4 regions of the Pseudomonas ogarae genome follow, and region 1 is predicted to be linked to each of the others. Evidence: predicted binding sites of a transcription regulator. Region 1 holds the regulator's gene; each other region holds the start of a gene.
What was found. The regulator sigma-54, encoded in region 1, starts transcription at its own class of promoters, with help from an activator protein. The targets are predictions, from matches to a motif close to ANTGGCATNNANNTTGCTNT.
Positions count from the first base shown of each region.

Region 1 (4,444 bases):
ATACATTTCCTCGACATCCGGCTGTGCGGCCAGGTAGTCGATCACTGGTTGGTCGAGCCCGGACTGCTCGCGCAATTCCGGTTTCCAATAGGGATTGGGCAGGCAGCGCACATCGAACACCAGGTCGGCGTCTACTGGCATGCCACGTTTGAAACCGAACGACTCCACCAGGAACGCCGTGCCCGGCTCGGGTTGGTTGAGCAGGCGCAGCTTGATCGTGTCGCGCAACTGATACAGGTTCAGGTGCGTGGTGTTGACCTTAAGGTCCGCCAGGTCGGCGATCGGACCCAGTAGCTGGCTTTCGTCCTCGATGGCTTCGGCCAGGGAACGGTTGGCATTGCTCAGCGGGTGGCGCCGGCGGGTTTCGGAAAAACGCTTGAGCAGTGTTTCTTCATCGGCATCCAGGTACAGCACATCGCACTGGATATGCCGGCTGCGCACTTCCTCGAGCAGTTCAGGAAAGCGCGACAGGTGGCTTGGCAGGTTACGTGCGTCGATGGACACCGCTACCAGCGGTTGTGCCAGCTCGGTGTGGATCAGGGCGCGCTCGGCCAGTTCCGGCAGCAGGCCGGCGGGCAGGTTGTCGATGCAATAGTAGCCGCTGTCCTCAAGCACGTTGAGGGCTGTGCTTTTACCGGAGCCGGAGCGGCCACTGACAATGATCATGCGCATTTTTAATGACCGTTCTGCTCGTCCAGGACAACCTGGTACAACGCTTCGTTGCTCGGTGCGCTGCGCAGTTTTTCGCGCACTTCCTTGCGGTCCAGCATGCTGGCAATCTGGCGCAGCAGCTCGAGGTGCGCATCGGTCGCCGCTTCCGGTACCAGCAATACAAACAGCAGGTCGACCGGGGCGCCGTCGATGGCGTCGAAATCTATGGCGGTTTCAAGGTGCAACAGCGCGCTGATCGGCGCGGCACAACCCTTGAGACGGCAGTGAGGAATGGCGATGCCGTTGCCAAAACCGGTGGAACCGAGTTTTTCACGGGCAACCAGGGCCTCGAAGACGTCCTGCATTTCCAGATCCGGCACTTCGCGGTGGATCAGGTTGGCAATTTGTTCGAGGGCTTTCTTTTTACTGCCGCCCGGCGCGTTCACTTGGGAACGGCCGGGGGTCAGGATGGTTTCTAGTCGGATCATGGATTAGGGGGGTTAACGACCGGTCGCGCCCTGGAGGAGGCTCTGGGTCTTTTCCTTATGCTTTTTGAGTTGGCGATCCAGCTTGTCGGTCAGCAGGTCAATCGCGGCATACATGTCTGTGTGCTCTGCGTTGGCAACCACTTCTCCGCCGGGGATATGCAGCGTGGCTTCGATTTTCTGCAGCAGTTTCTCGACGTTCATCGTGACTTGCACGTTGGTGATCTTGTCGAAATGCCTCTCCAATCGGTCGAGTTTTTCGCCGATGTAGGTGCGCAGGGGTTCGGTCACTTCCAGTTGGTGTCCACTGATGTTGACTTGCATACAGCTTCTCCTTCGTTGCCAGTGCATAAAGCGGCAGGCAGAAATGCCTGCCACTGGAACGCTGTGGCGTGGCCTTGTTACATCAACCGCTTGCGTTCGCTCGAAGGCGCGATCCCGAGGGATTCGCGGTACTTGGCGACGGTACGGCGGGCCACCTGAATGCCTTGTGCCTCCAGTAAACCAGCGATCTTGCTGTCACTCAACGGCTTTTTCTGATTTTCCGCGGCCACCAGTTTTTTGATGATCGCGCGGATGGCCGTGGACGAGCATTCGCCGCCTTCGGAGGTGCTGACATGGCTGGAGAAAAAGTATTTCAATTCATAGATGCCCCGGGGGGTATGCATGAATTTTTGGGTGGTTACCCGGGAAATCGTCGACTCGTGCATGCCCACTGCCTCGGCAATGTCATGCAGGACCAACGGTTTCATCGCCTCATCGCCGTACTCCAGGAAGCCGCGCTGATGCTCGACGATCTGGGTGGCCACTTTCATCAGGGTTTCGTTGCGGCTTTGCAGGCTCTTGATGAACCAGCGCGCTTCCTGCAACTGGTTGCGCATGAAGGTGTTGTCGGCGCTGGTGTCGGCGCGCTTGACGAAGCCGGCGTACTGGGCGTTGACGCGCAGCTTGGGCACTGACTCCTGGTTGAGCTCCACCAGCCAGCGATCATTGTGCTTGCGCACGATCACGTCGGGGACCACATATTCGGGCTCGGTGGATTCGATCTGCGAGCCGGGGCGCGGGTTGAGGCTCTGCACCAGTTCGATGACCTGGCGCAGCTCATCTTCCTTGAGCTTCATGCGACGCATCAGTTGGCTGTAGTCGCGGCCGCCCAACAGGTCGATGTAATCGGTGACCAGCCGCTTGGCTTCGGCCAGCCATGGTGTCTTGGCGGACAACTGGCGCAGTTGCAGCAACAGGCACTCACCCAGGTTGCGGGCGCCGATGCCGGCCGGCTCGAACTGCTGGATGCGATGGAGGACGGCTTCGATCTCGTCCAGCTCGATGTCGAGCTCGGGGTCGAATGCTTCGAGGATTTCGTCGAGGGTCTCGTCCAGGTAGCCCTGGTTGTTGATGCAATCGATCAGGGTTACGGCGATCAGGCGATCGGTGTCGGACATCGGCGCCAGGTTCAGCTGCCACAGCAGGTGGCTTTGCAGGCTTTCGCCGGCAGAGGTGCGGGTGGTGAAGTCCCACTCGTCGTCATCGCTGCTCGGCAGGTTGCTGGCGCTGGTCTGGTAGACGTCTTCCCAGGCCGTGTCCACGGGCAACTCGTTGGGGATGCGTTCGTTCCATTCGCCATCCTCGAGGTTATCCACCGTCGGGGCGGCTTCCTGGTAGGACGGTTCCGGGATTTCGGTGTTGGTCTTCTGCTCGACGTTGTCGGCCAGCGGATCGGCGTTATCGAAGTCGTCGCCTTCTTCCTGGCGTTCGAGCATCGGATTGGACTCCAGGGCCTCCTGGATTTCCTGTTGCAGGTCCAGGGTCGACAATTGGAGCAGGCGGATGGCCTGTTGCAGCTGCGGTGTCATCGTCAGCTGCTGGCCCATTCTCAAGACTAGCGATGGTTTCATGGCAGGGGCTTAACACCTTATTCGCCGGCGCACATGCGCCATCCACTACAGGGCGCCGAAGCGCCAAACTTAAGCAAATTATATGCCTGAAACTGAAGTGTTTGCCTAGAGCGTCGCCATAATAAAATTAAACGACGCTCGGGCAAGTCGCCAGACACTTGTCCTTACAGGCGGAACTCATGGCCCAGATACACTTCCTTGACCAGGTCATTGGCCAGGATAGCTGCGGAGTCGCCTTCGGCGATCAACTGGCCGTCATTGACAATGTAGGCGGTTTCGCAGATGTCCAGCGTCTCGCGCACGTTGTGGTCGGTGATCAGCACGCCGATCCCCTTGGCCTTGAGGTGATGAATGATCTGCTTGATGTCGCCCACCGAGATGGGGTCCACGCCAGCGAACGGTTCGTCGAGCAGGATGAACTTCGGTGCGGTGGCCAGGGCGCGGGCGATTTCCACGCGGCGCCGCTCGCCACCGGACAGGCTCATGCCCAGGTTGTCGCGAATGTGGCTGATGTGGAATTCCTGCAGCAGGCTTTCCAGCTCCTGGCGACGACCGGCCTTGTCGAGTTCCTTGCGGGTCTCGAGGATGGCCATGATGTTGTCGGCAACCGACAGTTTGCGGAAGATCGACGCTTCTTGCGGCAAATAGCCGATACCGGCCTTCGCCCGGCCGTGCATCGGCTGGTGGCTGACATCCAGGTCGTCGATCAGCACGCGACCCTGATCGGCCTGGACCAGGCCGACGATCATGTAGAAGCAAGTGGTCTTGCCCGCGCCGTTGGGGCCGAGCAGGCCGACGATCTGGCCGCTGTCGATGGACAGGCTGACATCACGCACGACTTGACGGCTCTTGTAGCTCTTGGCCAGGTGCTGAGCTTTCAGAGTTGCCATTACTGGGCCTTCTGCTCGTCGGTTTTCTTTTTCGGTTGGATCACCATGTCGATCCGCGGACGCGACTCGGTCACCTTGCTACCGGTGGCGCGACCGGCGCTGGCGAGCTTCTTGTTGGTGTCGTAGACGATTTTCTCGCCTTGGGTCACGTTGTTGTCCTTGTCGACGACCTTGGCGCGGTCGATCAGGACGACACGATCCTGTGAGGCGTGATACTGGATGGTGACCCCGTAGCCCTGCACAGGCTTGGTATCGCCTGCGGTTTGCATCTGCTCGAAATAGGCCAGGTTGCCCACGGAGGTCACTACGTCGATGTCGCCGGACGGGGTGCGGGTGATGGTCACGGTATTGCCGGTGACCTTCATCGAGCCCTGGGTGATGATTACGTCGCCCTTATAGGTGGCGACGCCATTCTTGTCATCGAGCTGGGCGTCGTCGGCCTGGATGCGGATAGGCTGGTCGCGGTCGGTGGGAAGAGCCCAGGCGCTCGCGCTTCCCAGTGCTGCGCCCAGACTGAGCAAAA
Region 1 covers NZ_CP077086.1:1,308,959-1,313,402, forward strand. Annotated here, with positions in the region: gene rapZ (RNase adapter RapZ) at 1-672, opposite strand, end outside; gene ptsN (PTS IIA-like nitrogen regulatory protein PtsN) at 675-1,139, opposite strand; gene hpf (ribosome hibernation-promoting factor, HPF/YfiA family) at 1,152-1,460, opposite strand; gene HU749_RS05545 (RNA polymerase factor sigma-54) at 1,538-3,031, opposite strand; gene lptB (LPS export ABC transporter ATP-binding protein) at 3,196-3,921, opposite strand; gene lptA (lipopolysaccharide transport periplasmic protein LptA) at 3,921-4,444, opposite strand, start outside.

Region 2 (4,444 bases), 670 kb from region 1:
CGCCAGCGCCAAGCTAAGCGCGAGCAGCCAGCGGATCATGGTTGGTGCACCCGCTGCACGGTGAACGTGACGGTTTCGCTTTGTTGCACGAGGGTGTCCCCGTCGATGATTTGCACCGCCAGGCTGTGCTCGCCCCGATCGATGTTCACCAATTGCAGGCGCGGCACGTTGGTCGGCTGGCCATAGGGTTGCCCGTCCAGCAGCAGCCGGAACAGGTGAGGGCTGCGCAGGCGCGGTTGCGCCCGCACGCCAACGGTGAAGGTGCCGTTGTTGGCGCGCAGGGCTTCTTCGGTGGGGATGTCCGTCAGTTCCAGTACCTCGTAGGCATTGCGCGGCTCGTCGCTGTTGGTGGGGGCTGGCGGTGTGTCCGGGCTGGCCGGGGATTGGCGTTCGATACTGTTGAGCGGCGGCAACTCCACCGTCTGGGCTGGTACGCCTTGGGGCGGCTGGTTGCTGTAGGCGGTGTTGCCGTCGGCGTCGGTGTACTTGTAGATCTGCGCGGCGGCGGGCAGTGCCAGCAGCAACAACAGGATGATTGAAAAGCCGCGACCCATGGAAAATCGACCGAAAACGAAAAGTGATGGATTGCAGCATAGGTCAGGGAGGGTGATTGACCCAAGTTGTTGCACCCAAACCCTGTGGGAGCGAGCTTACTCGCGATAGCGGTATGTCAGTCACTGAGATATTGGCTGTGCCGACCTCATCGCGAGCAAGCTCGTTCCCACAGGGGAAGGGGGGCTGTCTTAAGCTTTTGTGGAGATACACAGCTCTCCGGTCGCTCGGATCAGGGCGAGGCGGTGCACCGGATGTTGCTTGTTGTGGTGGGTGGCTCGGGCCAGCCATTGCGGGCACTGCGGGTCGGTGCGGTAGGGGGCGAAGTCGGCCAGTTGTTGCAGCAGGCGTTTTTGCAACCGGTCGAGTTGCGGGCGGATCTGTCCCACCAGGTCCGGGCGCGGGAGGTCCGGGGCCTTGCCTTCCTGGGCCCAGTCGGACAGGTTGATGTACTGCACCATTTTGTTGGCTTCTATCTGGGCGGAGAAAAACGCTTCCACGGTTTCGCCACTCAGCTTGTAGGCCGGCGCCTGGGCGACAGCCGCGGCAATGACTTCACGCTCGCGCTGACGGTCTTCTACCGGTTTATGGCTGTCCCATTTGCTCAGGGCCACTTGATCGGCCAGGGCCAGGCGTTCGCCAATGGCGTTAAGCAGCGGGGTCAGGGCCTCGGGGGCTTGAGTCGAGGCGGCTTCGGCGGTGGTGGCCAGCAGCGCGGCTGACAGGGCAAGGCAGAGTTTGAAGCGCAAAGTCATGGACAGTCTCGTCTTCTATGGGGGGGGGCGACGGGGCATCATGCACGTAACTGGCGCCCATAAAAAAGGCCTCCCGAAGGAGGCCTTTCTTTATTGCACGCCGTGCGTGGCGGCGCTTACTGGATTAGCAGCTGTAGTACAGCTCATATTCCAGTGGGTGTACGAAGGTGCGAACCTTGATTTCTTCTTCGCTTTTCAGTGCGATGTAAGCGTCGATGAAGTCATCGCTGAATACGCCGCCCTTGGTCAGGAACGCACGGCCCTTGTCCAGCTCTTCCAGGGCTTCTTTCAAGCTGCCACACACCTGTGGAATTTCCTTGGCCTCTTCAGGCGGCAGGTCATACAGGTTTTTGTCAGCGGCGTCGCCAGGGTGGATCTTGTTCTGGATACCGTCCAGACCGGCCATCATCAGTGCAGCGAAGGCCAGGTACGGGTTGGCAGCCGGATCCGGGAAGCGCGCTTCGATACGGCGGGCTTTAGGGCTGTTCACGTAAGGAATGCGGATCGAGGCGGAACGGTTGCGAGCCGAGTAGGCCAGCATGACCGGGGCTTCGAAGCCAGGTACCAGGCGCTTGTAGGAGTTGGTCGACGGGTTGGTGAAGCCGTTCAGGGCCTTACCGTGCTTGATGATACCGCCGATGAAGTACAGGGCGGTGTCCGACAGGCCGGCATAGCCTTCGCCTGCGAAGGTGTTCTTGCCGTCCTTGGAGATCGACATGTGAACGTGCATGCCCGAACCGTTGTCGCCGTACAGAGGCTTCGGCATGAAGGTCGCGGTGCGGCCGTAGGCGTCAGCAACGTTGTGTACGCAGTACTTCAGGGTCTGGACTTCGTCTGCCTTCTTCACCAGCGTGTTGAATTTCACGCCGATTTCGTTCTGGCCGGCAGTTGCCACTTCGTGGTGGTGAACTTCTACGGTCTGGCCCATTTCTTCCAGTGCGTTGCACATGGAGGTACGGATTTCGTGGTCGAAGTCGAACGGTGGAACCGGGAAGTAACCGCCTTTGATACCTGGACGGTGGCCTTTGTTGCCGCCTTCCACGTCCTGGTCGGACATCCACGAACCCTGTTCGGAGAAGATCTTGAACATGGAACCGGAGATGTCGGACTTGAATTTGACCGAGTCGAAGATGAAGAACTCAGGCTCAGGACCGAAGAAAGCGGTGTCGCCGATACCGGTGGACTTCAGGTATTCCTCGGCGCGGTGGGCGATGGCGCGTGGGTCGCGGTCATAGCCTTGCATGGTCGAAGGTTCGATGATGTCGCAGACCAGGATCAGGGTCGGCTCTTCGGTGAACGGGTCCAGGACGGCAGTTTCGTCGTCCGGCATCAGGATCATGTCGGAGGCTTCGATGCCTTTCCAGCCGGAGATGGAGGAACCGTCGAACATTTTCCCGATTTCAAAGAATTCGTCGTCCAGCGCATCACGGGCCGGCATGGTCACGTGATGTTGAGTACCTTTGGTGTCAGTGAAGCGCAGATCAATCCACTTGACGTCATGATCTTTGATGAGTTGAACCGACTTCGACATATGTCCTCCGGGTGGCTTCGGGCGGGTAGTGGAGTGCCCTTAGATATGGGTGATGCCGGCGCGAATACTCTGCCATGGCAACCTGCCTCACAAGGGAGCAAATTGCATGCCAGTGCCCCAGCATGGGTTTTTTGCACCAAATCCACGCTTTTAAAGGCGTAAATCAAAGATTGTCAGACAATAACGCACTGCAATGTGGCGCCGTCAATCGATAATGACCTGTTTTGGTGCATGCAAAACCATCTGCACATAAACTGGTTAAACCTTGAGCAATTTCCGCTATAATCCGCGCCCCCCTTTTTCGGCTGGCCGTTCGCGCGCTGTTTTCATGAAACTAATCGTAAAAGTCTTCCCCGAGATCACCATCAAGAGCCGCCCGGTACGGATGCGTTTCATCCGCCAGTTGGCCAAGAACATCCGTGCCGTGCTCCGAGACCTGGACCCGGCCGTGGTGGTGAATGGCGTGTGGGACAACCTCGAGCTGGAAACCCGTGTCAGCGAACCCAAGGTCCTGAAGGAAATGACCGAGCGCCTGAGCTGCATGCCGGGCATCGCGCATTTCCTGCAAGTCGATGAATACCCGCTGGGGGATTTCGACGACATCCTCGCCAAGTGCATGCTCCATTATGGTGATGCCCTGGCCGGCAAGATTTTCTCGGTGCGCTGCAAGCGTGCCGGCAAGCACCCGTTCAGTTCGATGGATGTGGAAAAGTACGTCGGCAGCCAGTTGCGCCGACAGTGCGGCGCGGCCGGTATTTCGCTGAAAGACCCGCAGATCGAAGTGCGCATCGAAATTCGCGACCAGCGGCTGTTCGTGATCCACAGCCAGCACAACAGCATTGGCGGTTATCCGCTGGGTTCGCTGGAGCAGACCCTGGTGCTGATGTCCGGCGGTTTCGACTCCACGGTGGCCGCCTACCAGATCATGCGTCGCGGGTTGATGAGCCATTTCTGCTTCTTCAACCTCGGCGGACGCGCCCATGAACTGGGCGTGATGGAAGTGGCGCACTTCATCTGGAAGAAGTACGGCAGCTCCCAACGCGTGTTATTTGTGAGTGTGCCGTTCGAAGAAGTCCTGGGCGAGATTCTCGGCAAAGTCGATAACAGTCATATGGGCGTCATTTTGAAGCGTATGATGTTGCGCGCCGCTTCACGAATTGCCGACCGCCTGCAAATCGATGCGCTGGTGACCGGCGAGGCGATCTCCCAGGTGTCGAGCCAGACGTTGCCGAACCTGTCGGTGATCGACTGCGTGACCGAGAAGCTGGTCTTGCGGCCGCTGATTGCCAGCCACAAGCAGGACATCATCGACCAGGCCAATGAAATCGGCACCGCCGAGTTTGCCCGGCACATGCCGGAGTACTGCGGCGTCATCTCGGTCAATCCGAAGACGGCGGCCAAGCGCGGGCGGGTGGAACACGAAGAGAAAGAATTCGACATGGCAGTGCTCGAGCGTGCGCTCGAAAATGCCAGGCTGGTGCCAATCGATCGAGTCATCGATGAGTTGGGCCAGGACATTCAGATTGAAGAAGTCGGCGAAGCGCTGGCCGGTCAGATCATCATCGACATCCGTCACCCGGACGACGCTGAAGACGACCCGCTGAGT
Region 2 covers NZ_CP077086.1:642,664-647,107, forward strand. Annotated here, with positions in the region: gene HU749_RS02785 (DUF4124 domain-containing protein) at 1-39, opposite strand, end outside; gene HU749_RS02790 (DUF4124 domain-containing protein) at 36-554, opposite strand; gene HU749_RS02795 (chorismate mutase) at 744-1,307, opposite strand; gene glnA (type I glutamate--ammonia ligase) at 1,432-2,838, opposite strand; gene thiI (tRNA uracil 4-sulfurtransferase ThiI) at 3,167-4,444, shown strand, end outside.
Region 2: a site for sigma-54 is predicted at 2,933-2,952, ahead of glnA (type I glutamate--ammonia ligase). Genes of this name have one in related genera too.

Region 3 (4,444 bases), 2.7 Mb from region 1:
AGCGACCTTCGGTTTGACTGGTAGCCAGATAGTCTTCTACGGTGAATTCAAGAAAGCCCTGAGTGACGCCGATAAGGAGATCAGGCAAGGTAACCGGAACAGCAGCAAGGGCAGGACCGCCCGAAGTGAACAGGCAGACAGCCAACAGTGCACCGAGCCAGTGGCGGCAGTGAGTGGTCAGGCGTCGAGAAAATGTCGTTTGTGCGTTCATGCCGGTTCAATAGCAAGCCCCGTGCCGTTTAGTGATGAATGCGCGTCGGACACATTAGCGTTACGTAGGAGTCAGGGCATGGCGGGAGTAATGGATTCGGTAAACCAGCGCACTCAGCTGGTCGGTCAGAATCGCCTGGAGCTGTTGTTGTTCCGTCTCGACGGCCAACAGATGTATGGGATCAACGTATTCAAGGTCCGCGAGGTGCTGCAATGCCCCAAGCTGACCCTGATGCCCAAGTCCAGCCCCGTTGTGTGCGGTGTGGCCAATATCCGGGGAGCGACCATCCCGATTCTCGATCTGGCGATGGCGACCGGTTCCGGTCGGTTGCTGGACCAGAGCAATCCGTTTGTGATCATCACCGAGTACAACACCAAGACCCAGGGGTTCCTGGTGCGCTCGGTGGAGCGCATCGTCAACATGAACTGGGAAGAGATCCATCCACCGCCCAAGGGCACCGGCCGCGATCACTACCTCACGGCAGTGACCCGGGTCGATAACCAGTTGGTGGAAATCATCGACGTGGAGAAAATCCTCGCCGAAGTAGCGCCCACGCCGGAAGCGATCTCCGCGGGGGTGGTGGATGCCGAAACCCAGCACAAGGCGATTTCGTTGCGGGTGTTGACCGTCGATGACTCTTCTGTGGCCCGCAAGCAGGTGACCCGTTGCCTGCAAACGGTCGGTGTCGAGGTGGTGGCGTTGAACGACGGGCGGCAGGCGCTGGATTACCTGCGCAAGTTGGTCGACGAGGGCAAGAAGCCCGAGGAAGAATTCCTGATGATGATCTCCGACATTGAAATGCCGGAGATGGACGGGTACACCCTGACGTCGGAAATCCGCAGCGACCCGCGCATGCAAAAGCTGCACATCATCTTGCATACTTCGCTGTCCGGGGTTTTCAACCAGGCGATGGTCAAGAAGGTCGGTGCCGACGATTTCCTGGCGAAATTCCGCCCTGACGACCTGGCTTCCAGGGTCGTCGATAGGATCAAGGCAGCAGAATAAAGCAAAGGTCGGGCGCGTTGTGCGCCCGGCAAGTCAACACGATGAAAGAGGCGGTATCTTGTCTACGGGTAATTTGGATTTCGAACAGTTCCGGGTCTTCCTGGAAAAAGCCTGTGGCATCTTGCTTGGTGAAAACAAGCAATACCTGGTGTCGAGCCGTCTCAATAAATTGATGGAGCAACAGGGCCTCAAGTCATTGGGCGAACTGGTGCAGCGTATCCAGACCCAGCCGCGCAGTGGTTTGCGCGAGATGGTGGTGGATGCGATGACCACCAACGAAACCCTGTGGTTTCGTGACACCTATCCGTTCGAGGTGTTGAAGAACAAAGTGCTGCCGGCGGCCATCAAGGCCAGCCCGGGCCAACGCCTGCGGATCTGGTCGGCGGCCTGCTCGTCGGGGCAGGAACCCTATTCGCTGTCGATGTCCATCGATGAGTTCGAGCGGTCCAACCTCGGCCAGTTGAAAGGCGGCGTGCAGATTGTCGCCACCGACCTGTCCGGGACCATGCTCAATAATTGCAAGACCGGCGAGTACGACAGCCTGGCCATCGGCCGGGGCCTGTCGCCGGATCGCCTGCAACGTTACTTCGACCCCAAGGGGCCGGGTAAATGGGTGGTCAAGGCGCCGATCAAGAGCCGCGTGGAGTTCCGTTCGTTCAACTTGCTGGACAGCTATGCCAGCCTGGGCAAGTTCGACATCGTGTTCTGCCGCAACGTGCTGATCTACTTCTCTGCCGAAGTGAAGAAAGACATTCTGCTGCGCATCCACAGCACGCTCAAGCCGGGCGGTTACCTGTTCCTCGGCGCTTCCGAGGCGTTGAACGGTTTGCCGGATCATTACCAGATGGTCCAATGCAGCCCGGGGATCATCTACCAGGCGAAGTGATTGGCTTGAGCTGTCAAAAAACGGGAGTCCTCACGGGGCTCCCGTTTTTTTTGCCTGCCGGTTTCTTCCAGTCCACCACTGCTTCCTGTGGGAGCGAGCCTGCTCGCGATGCGGTACTCCTGGCGACATCAATGTGGACTGACACACCGCTATCGCGAGCAGGCTCGCTCCCACAATGAAACGCATTTGTCCTGCAGAAGCGGCAGAAAAGCGGCAGCCTGCGGAAACCCGTTGCCGCTTTTCTGGCATTGCCGCTTTGCCGGTGCCCGCAAAGCCCCGGTTTATGGGGGTTCTTAAAATGGCACGGCGCTTGCTTTAGCCGTCGTACGTACATTCTGGTCACCCAAAGGTTTCCGACATGAGCATCAGCTTCGATAAAGCGCTCGGTATCCACGAACAGGCCCTGAGCTTCCGCGCCCAGCGCGCCGAAGTCCTGGCCAACAACATCGCCAACGCCGACACCCCGAACTTCAAGGCTCGGGACCTGGACTTCTCCAAAGTGCTCGCCGAGCAGAACGAGAAGGCCAAGAACGGCCACTTCGCCTTGAACATGACCAACAGCCGTCATATCGAAGCCGAAGGCTTGGGCAATGGCGATGAATCGCTGATGTATCGCACGCCGATGCAACCTTCGATCGATCAGAACACCGTGGACGCTCAACTGGAACAGTCCAACTACACGGAAAACTCCGTGAACTTCCAGGCCAGCTTCACCCTGCTCAACAGCAAGTTCAAAGGGCTGGTATCGGCCCTGCGCGGAGAGTAAGCCATGTCGATTGCTAGCGTATTCAACATTGCCGGCAGTGCCATGAGTGCCCAGACCACTCGCCTGAACACCGTCGCCAGTAACATCGCCAACGCCGAGACCGTTTCCTCAAGCATCGACCAGACCTACCGCGCTCGCCACCCGGTATTCGCCACCATGTTCCAGGGCGGCCAGTCCGGCGGCAGCGACTCGCTGTTCCAGGAGCAGGACGCGGCCGGGCAGGGTGTACAGGTGCTTGGCGTGGTCGAAGACCAGAGCAACCTCGATGCCCGTTATGAGCCAAACCATCCGGCTGCCGACGCCAAGGGTTATGTCTACTACCCGAACGTCAACGTCGTCGAAGAAATGGCCGACATGATTTCCGCCAGCCGTTCGTTCCAGACCAACGTCGAAATGATGAACACCGCCAAAACCATGATGCAGAAGGTCCTGACCCTCGGTCAGTGATAAGGGGCGAGTCACATGAGCGTTACCAGTACAACCAGTGGTTTGAGCCTCAACGAGATTCTGGCCAACTCCTCGGTCAAGACCAACACCACCACCGATGGCCTGTCCTCGGCGACGAGCTCGGCCACTGGGTCGCAGTCGCTGGGCAAGGATGCGTTCCTGCAATTGCTGGTCACCCAGCTGAAAAACCAGAACCCGCTGGAGCCGCAGGATAACGGCGAGTTCGTTGCCCAGCTGGCGCAGTTCAGCAGCCTGGAAGGCATCACCACTCTTAACGACACCGTGAGCGGTCTCGCCAGCAACTACAACTCGTCCCAGGCCCTGCAAGCCTCGTCACTGGTGGGCCGCTCGGTCATCGCCCCGGGCGACAAGGCGGTGGTCGATACCTCCAAGAGCCTCAACGGGACCGTGGTGGTACCGACATCGGTGTCTTCCGTCGCCGTCAAGATCGTGGACAAGGACGGCAAGACCGTTCGCACCATTGACCTGGGCAGCCAGAACGCCGGCAACTCCGCCTTCATCTGGGATGGCAAGAACGACGCGGGCACGACGGTCGAGTCGGGCACCTACTCCTTCACCGCTTCGACCACTATCGACAGCAAGGCCGTGTCGCTGATTACCAACCTGCCGGCGACTGTCAGCAGCGTGACGATCAGCCAGACGGGTGGTGAGCTGATGCTCAACTTGGCCGGGCTGGGCAGCATTGCCCTGTCCAAAGTACAAACTATTGGTATGTAGAGCCGACTAACCGGCAAAAGGAGTCAACATGTCTTTCAACATCGGCCTTAGCGGTCTCTATGCAGCCAACAAGCATCTGGATGTGACCGGCAACAACATCGCCAACGTGGCGACCACCGGTTTCAAATCGTCCCGTGCGGAATTCGAAGACGTCTACTCGGCCACCAAGCTGGGTTCCGGCACCAAGACCGTCGGCAACGGCGTGCGCCTGGCCAACGTCTCCCAGCAGTTCAGCCAGGGTGACGTCAACAACACCGGCAACGTGCTGGACATGGGTATCCAGGGTTCGGGCTTCTTTGTCCTGAGCAACGACGGTTCCCTGAGCTACACCCGTGCCGGTACCTTCAAGACCGACAAGGAAGGCTTCATCACCAACAGCGACGGCACTGCG
Region 3 covers NZ_CP077086.1:5,168,614-5,173,057, reverse strand. Annotated here, with positions in the region: gene flgA (flagellar basal body P-ring formation chaperone FlgA) at 1-211, opposite strand, end outside; gene HU749_RS22675 (chemotaxis protein CheV) at 290-1,216, shown strand; gene cheR (protein-glutamate O-methyltransferase CheR) at 1,275-2,102, shown strand; gene flgB (flagellar basal body rod protein FlgB) at 2,461-2,868, shown strand; gene flgC (flagellar basal body rod protein FlgC) at 2,872-3,315, shown strand; gene flgD (flagellar hook assembly protein FlgD) at 3,331-4,053, shown strand; gene flgE (flagellar hook protein FlgE) at 4,082-4,444, shown strand, end outside.
Region 3: a site for sigma-54 is predicted at 2,400-2,419, ahead of flgB (flagellar basal body rod protein FlgB). Genes of this name have one in related genera too.

Region 4 (4,444 bases), 670 kb from region 1:
GAACGTGCCGTCACGGGTGTAGGACGTGGTCCCGTCCGGTTGCAGGATCTGGAAGAAACCGCGACCGTCGATGGCCATGTCCAGCGGCTGCTCGGTGGTTTGCAGGCTGCCGGCGTTGAAGTTTTTCTGGGTGCCGACGATGCGCACACCGGTACCCACTTGCAGGCCCGACGGCAGTTCGCTGTCCTGGGTCGACTGGGCGCCAGGCTGGCGTTTTACCTGATACAGCAGGTCCTGGAACTCGGCACGATCACGCTTGAAACCCGTGGTCGAAACGTTCGCCAGGTTGTTGGAAATAGTGGAAAGGTTGGTGTCCTGGGCGGACAGACCTGTTTTGGCAACCCAAAGAGCCGGAAGCATTCGATTCTCCTCGTACGCCTGTTTTTCGGCGCGACGCTGTAATTAATAGTTAGATCTGCAAGACCCGAGCCATGGCTTCATCGCCTTCTTTGGCGGTGTTCATCATCTTGACGTGGAGCTCGAACTGCTTGGCCAGGGCCAGCACCGAGGTCATCTCATCCACGGCATTGACGTTGCTCGCCTCCTGGAAACCCGACACCAACTGCACGTTGCCGTCGATGGGCGCCGGCTGGCCGTCCTTGGTACGGATCGAACCATCCAGACCCTTGGTCATGGTCTTGAGGTCCGGGTTGACCAGCTTGATGCGGTCCACTTCAGCCATCACCCGCGGGCCTTCACCCATGGCGCGGATGCTGATGGTGCCGTCCTGGCCGATCTCGATCTTCTGCTCCGGCGGCACGGCGATCGGACCGCCGTTGCCCATTACCGGCATGCCGTTGCCGGCCCGAAGTACGCCCAGGGCATCGACATTGAGGCTGCCGGTGCGCACGTAGCTTTCGCCGCCGTCAGGGTTCTGCACGGCCATCCAGCCAGGCCCGCTGACCGCCACGTCCAGGTCACGACCGGTTTCAATCAGCGCACCCGGGGTGAAATCCGTGGCAGGCCGTTCGGAGAGGGCAAACGCCCGCGCCGGAAAGCTGTCGCCGAACACCGGCATCGAACGTGCCTGCTCCAGGTCTTTCTGAAAACCATTGGTGGAGATGTTCGCCAGGTTGTTGGCATGGGCCCGCTGCGCCAGTGCGTTCTGGCTGGCGCCGGTCATTGCCACATAAAGGTACTTGTCCACTGTCGTTCCTCTGCATGCCGGACGTTTGCCGCCCACTGCTGTGTTGCACAGCCTTAAGCAATTTGCAGACCAACTTTTTTCTGGCGCTGATGCCCCCGGGAAACAAAGGGCCTGGAGGTTCTGGAAGGGATTCTGCAAAAGTATCGAAGACGAAAAACCGGCGGTGTCGTGCCGCTTACGGCAAGTGTCCGCCTAACCTGATCAATGGACGCCCCCTGTGGTGAGGGAGCTTGCTCCCGCTGGGCTGCGTAGCGACCCCACACTTTTGGCGATTGCTGCGCAATCGAGCGGGAGCAAGCTCCCTCGCCACGAAACGCCTATCTTCACGCGCCGGATTCTTTGCCCACTTCATACTCACGCAACTTGTTGGCAATGGTCGTATGGGAAACCCCCAGCCGCTTGCCCAACTGCCGGCTGCTCGGGTGCTCGGAGTACAAGCGCTCCAGCACCGCTTTCTCGAAACGCCCGACGATCTCGTCCAGGCCACCCTCGAGGGAAAAATCGCCAAGGGGTTGGCGCACGCCGTAATCCGGCAGGCGGATATGCTCAGCCTTGACCGTGCCGCCATCGCACAGGGAAACGGCCTGGAACAGCACGTTTTCCAACTGCCGGACGTTGCCCGGCCAGTGGTAGTGACTGAGACGGTCCATCGCCGCCGAGGCCAGCTTGGGCAAGGCGCAGCCGATCTGGCGGCTGGCCTGGTCGAGGAAATGCTCCACCAGCGGCGCCAGGCCATCGAGGCATTCGCGCAGCGGTGGGATGTGCAAGGAAAGGACGTTCAAGCGGTGGTACAGATCCTGACGGAATTCGCCCCGGGCGCAGAGTTCGGACAAATCGACCTGGGTGGCGCAGATCACCCTGACGTCCAGGTACACCTCCTCATCGCTGCCAACACGCCGGAAGCAACCGTCCTGCAGAAAGCGCAGCAGTTTCACTTGCAAGCGCGGGCTCATCTCCCCCACACCGTCGAGGAACAGCGTTCCCCCGGCGGTCAGTTCCAGCAGGCCGAGCTTGCCTTCGGCCCGGGCACCTTCGAAGGCACCCGGGCCATAGCCGAACAGCTCGGTCTCGGCCATGGACTCCGGCAGCCCGGCACAGTTGAGCGCCATCAAGGGCGATTGCCCGCGCGGACTCGCCAGGTGACAGGCGCGGGCCAGCAGCTCCTTGCCCGTGCCGGTTTCACCCTCTATCAATAGCGGCGCGTCCAGCGGTGCCATGCGCCGGGCCTCACGGACCACCGCCGCCATGACCTTCGAACTCTGGAAAATACTATCGAAGCCACGCAGCTCCTGTTTGCGCACGTTATAGATACGTTCGCCCACCCGGTCGGCCCGGTGCAGCGTCAGCACCGCACCGGCCATGGCTTCGCTGTCGTCGTGCTCCGATTGCAGCGGCGCGATGTCGGCCAGGAACACGTCGCCCTTGACCTTGACCCGCAGGCCGTTGATGCGCGACTGGTTGGCGCGCACCAGTTCCGGCAAATCGAAATCCTCGGCGTAGCGGGACAGGGGGATCCCCGGCACCTCGTCCACCCGCACGCCGAGCAACTGCGCCGCCGCCCGGTTGGCTGCAACGATCGAACCGCCCATGTCGATGGACAGCACCGGAAACTCCAGGGCGCCGAGCAAGGCGTTGAGCTCCATGTGCCGACGCTCGCTAGGCATCAGTCCTACACGCTTGACGCCAAACACCCCGGCGATGCCTTCGAATTTCGGACGCAGCGCCTGGAACTGGATGTTGATCAGGTTCGGGCAGTGCAGGTAGATCGCGTTGCCATGCTCGCCACCGACCTCCCCCCGGGCGACGTTGATGCCGTACTCCACCAACAGGTTGAGGATGTCCCGCAGGATGCCGATGCGGTTCTGGCAATGGACTTTGATGCGCATGAAGAGGCCCGATGTGTATTAGGAGTTCCCAGCCACAAGGTTTTTCTGCCCGGTAGCGTAAATAGCCGTCAAGATTATGTGACAGTTGTAGGCCGTTTCCCACTCGAAATTCCCAGCAACACGGTAGTCACAGTCTATTCGTAACGAAATCTTTACGAATTGGTGAATCCCTCACCCTCCCCCTCTTCATCAGCCTGCTGCACACGCCCCCGCTTCGAGTTATCTCTAATACATCGCTGGACATAACAACAACACGTCTTCCCCCAGAGGGAAATCAGCAGGAGAGCAGCATGAAGCAGACGCAGTACGTGGCCCGCGAGCCCGATGCGCAAGGTTTTATCCACTACACCGCCGAAGAACACGCGGTGTGGAACACGCTGATCACCCGCCAGCTGAAAGTCATCGAAGGCCGTGCGTGCCAGGAATACCTGGACGGCGTCGACAAGCTGGGCCTGCCCCACGACCGCATCCCGCAACTGGGCGAAATCAACCAAGTGCTGGGCGAGACCACGGGCTGGCAAGTCGCCCGGGTGCCGGCGTTGATCCCCTTCCAGACCTTTTTCGAATTGCTCGCCAGCAAGCAGTTTCCGGTGGCGACCTTTATTCGTACCCGTGAAGAGCTGGATTACCTGCAAGAGCCGGACATTTTCCACGAGATCTTTGGCCACTGCCCGTTGCTGACCAACCCCTGGTTTGCCGAATTCACCCACACCTACGGCAAACTCGGCCTACAGGCGTCCAAGGAAGAACGCGTTTACCTGGCGCGCCTGTACTGGATGACCATCGAGTTCGGCCTGGTGGAGACCCCACAGGGCCGGCGCATCTATGGCGGCGGCATCCTGTCTTCGCCCAAGGAAACCGTGTACTGCCTGTCCGACGAGCCCGAGCACCAGGTCTTCGATCCACTGGAAGCCATGCGCACGCCGTATCGCATCGACATCCTGCAACCGGTGTATTTCGTGCTACCCAAGCTCAAGCGCCTGTTCGACCTGGCCCACGAAGACATCATGGGCATGGTCAAGCGCGGTCGGGAACTGGGCCTGCACACGCCGAAATTCCCACCAAAGGCTGCGTGAACCGCGTCTTTTAATCTCAATTGAGTCTGTTGCACAACGCGGCTTTGCTTTAGCGTGGGTGCATCGACGTTTTCAAAAATTCGATCCAGGAACACACCATGAACACTCTGAACCAAGCCCATTGCGAAGCCTGCCGCGCCGACGCCCCACAAGTCAGCGACGAAGAACTGCCGGTACTGATCAAGCAGATCCCCGACTGGAACATCGAAGTGCGCGACGGCGTGATGCAGCTGGAAAAAGTTTTCCTGTTCAAGAATTTCAAACATGCCCTGGCATTCACCAACGCCGTCGGTGAAATCTCCGAGGCCGAAGGCCACCACCCAGGCCTGCTCACC
Region 4 covers NZ_CP077086.1:1,978,023-1,982,466, reverse strand. Annotated here, with positions in the region: gene flgG (flagellar basal-body rod protein FlgG) at 1-360, opposite strand, end outside; gene HU749_RS08845 (flagellar basal body rod protein FlgF) at 410-1,147, opposite strand; gene HU749_RS08840 (sigma-54-dependent transcriptional regulator) at 1,471-3,033, opposite strand; gene phhA (phenylalanine 4-monooxygenase) at 3,324-4,109, shown strand; gene HU749_RS08830 (4a-hydroxytetrahydrobiopterin dehydratase) at 4,208-4,444, shown strand, end outside.
Region 4: a site for sigma-54 is predicted at 1,202-1,221, ahead of HU749_RS08845 (flagellar basal body rod protein FlgF). Genes of this name have one in related genera too.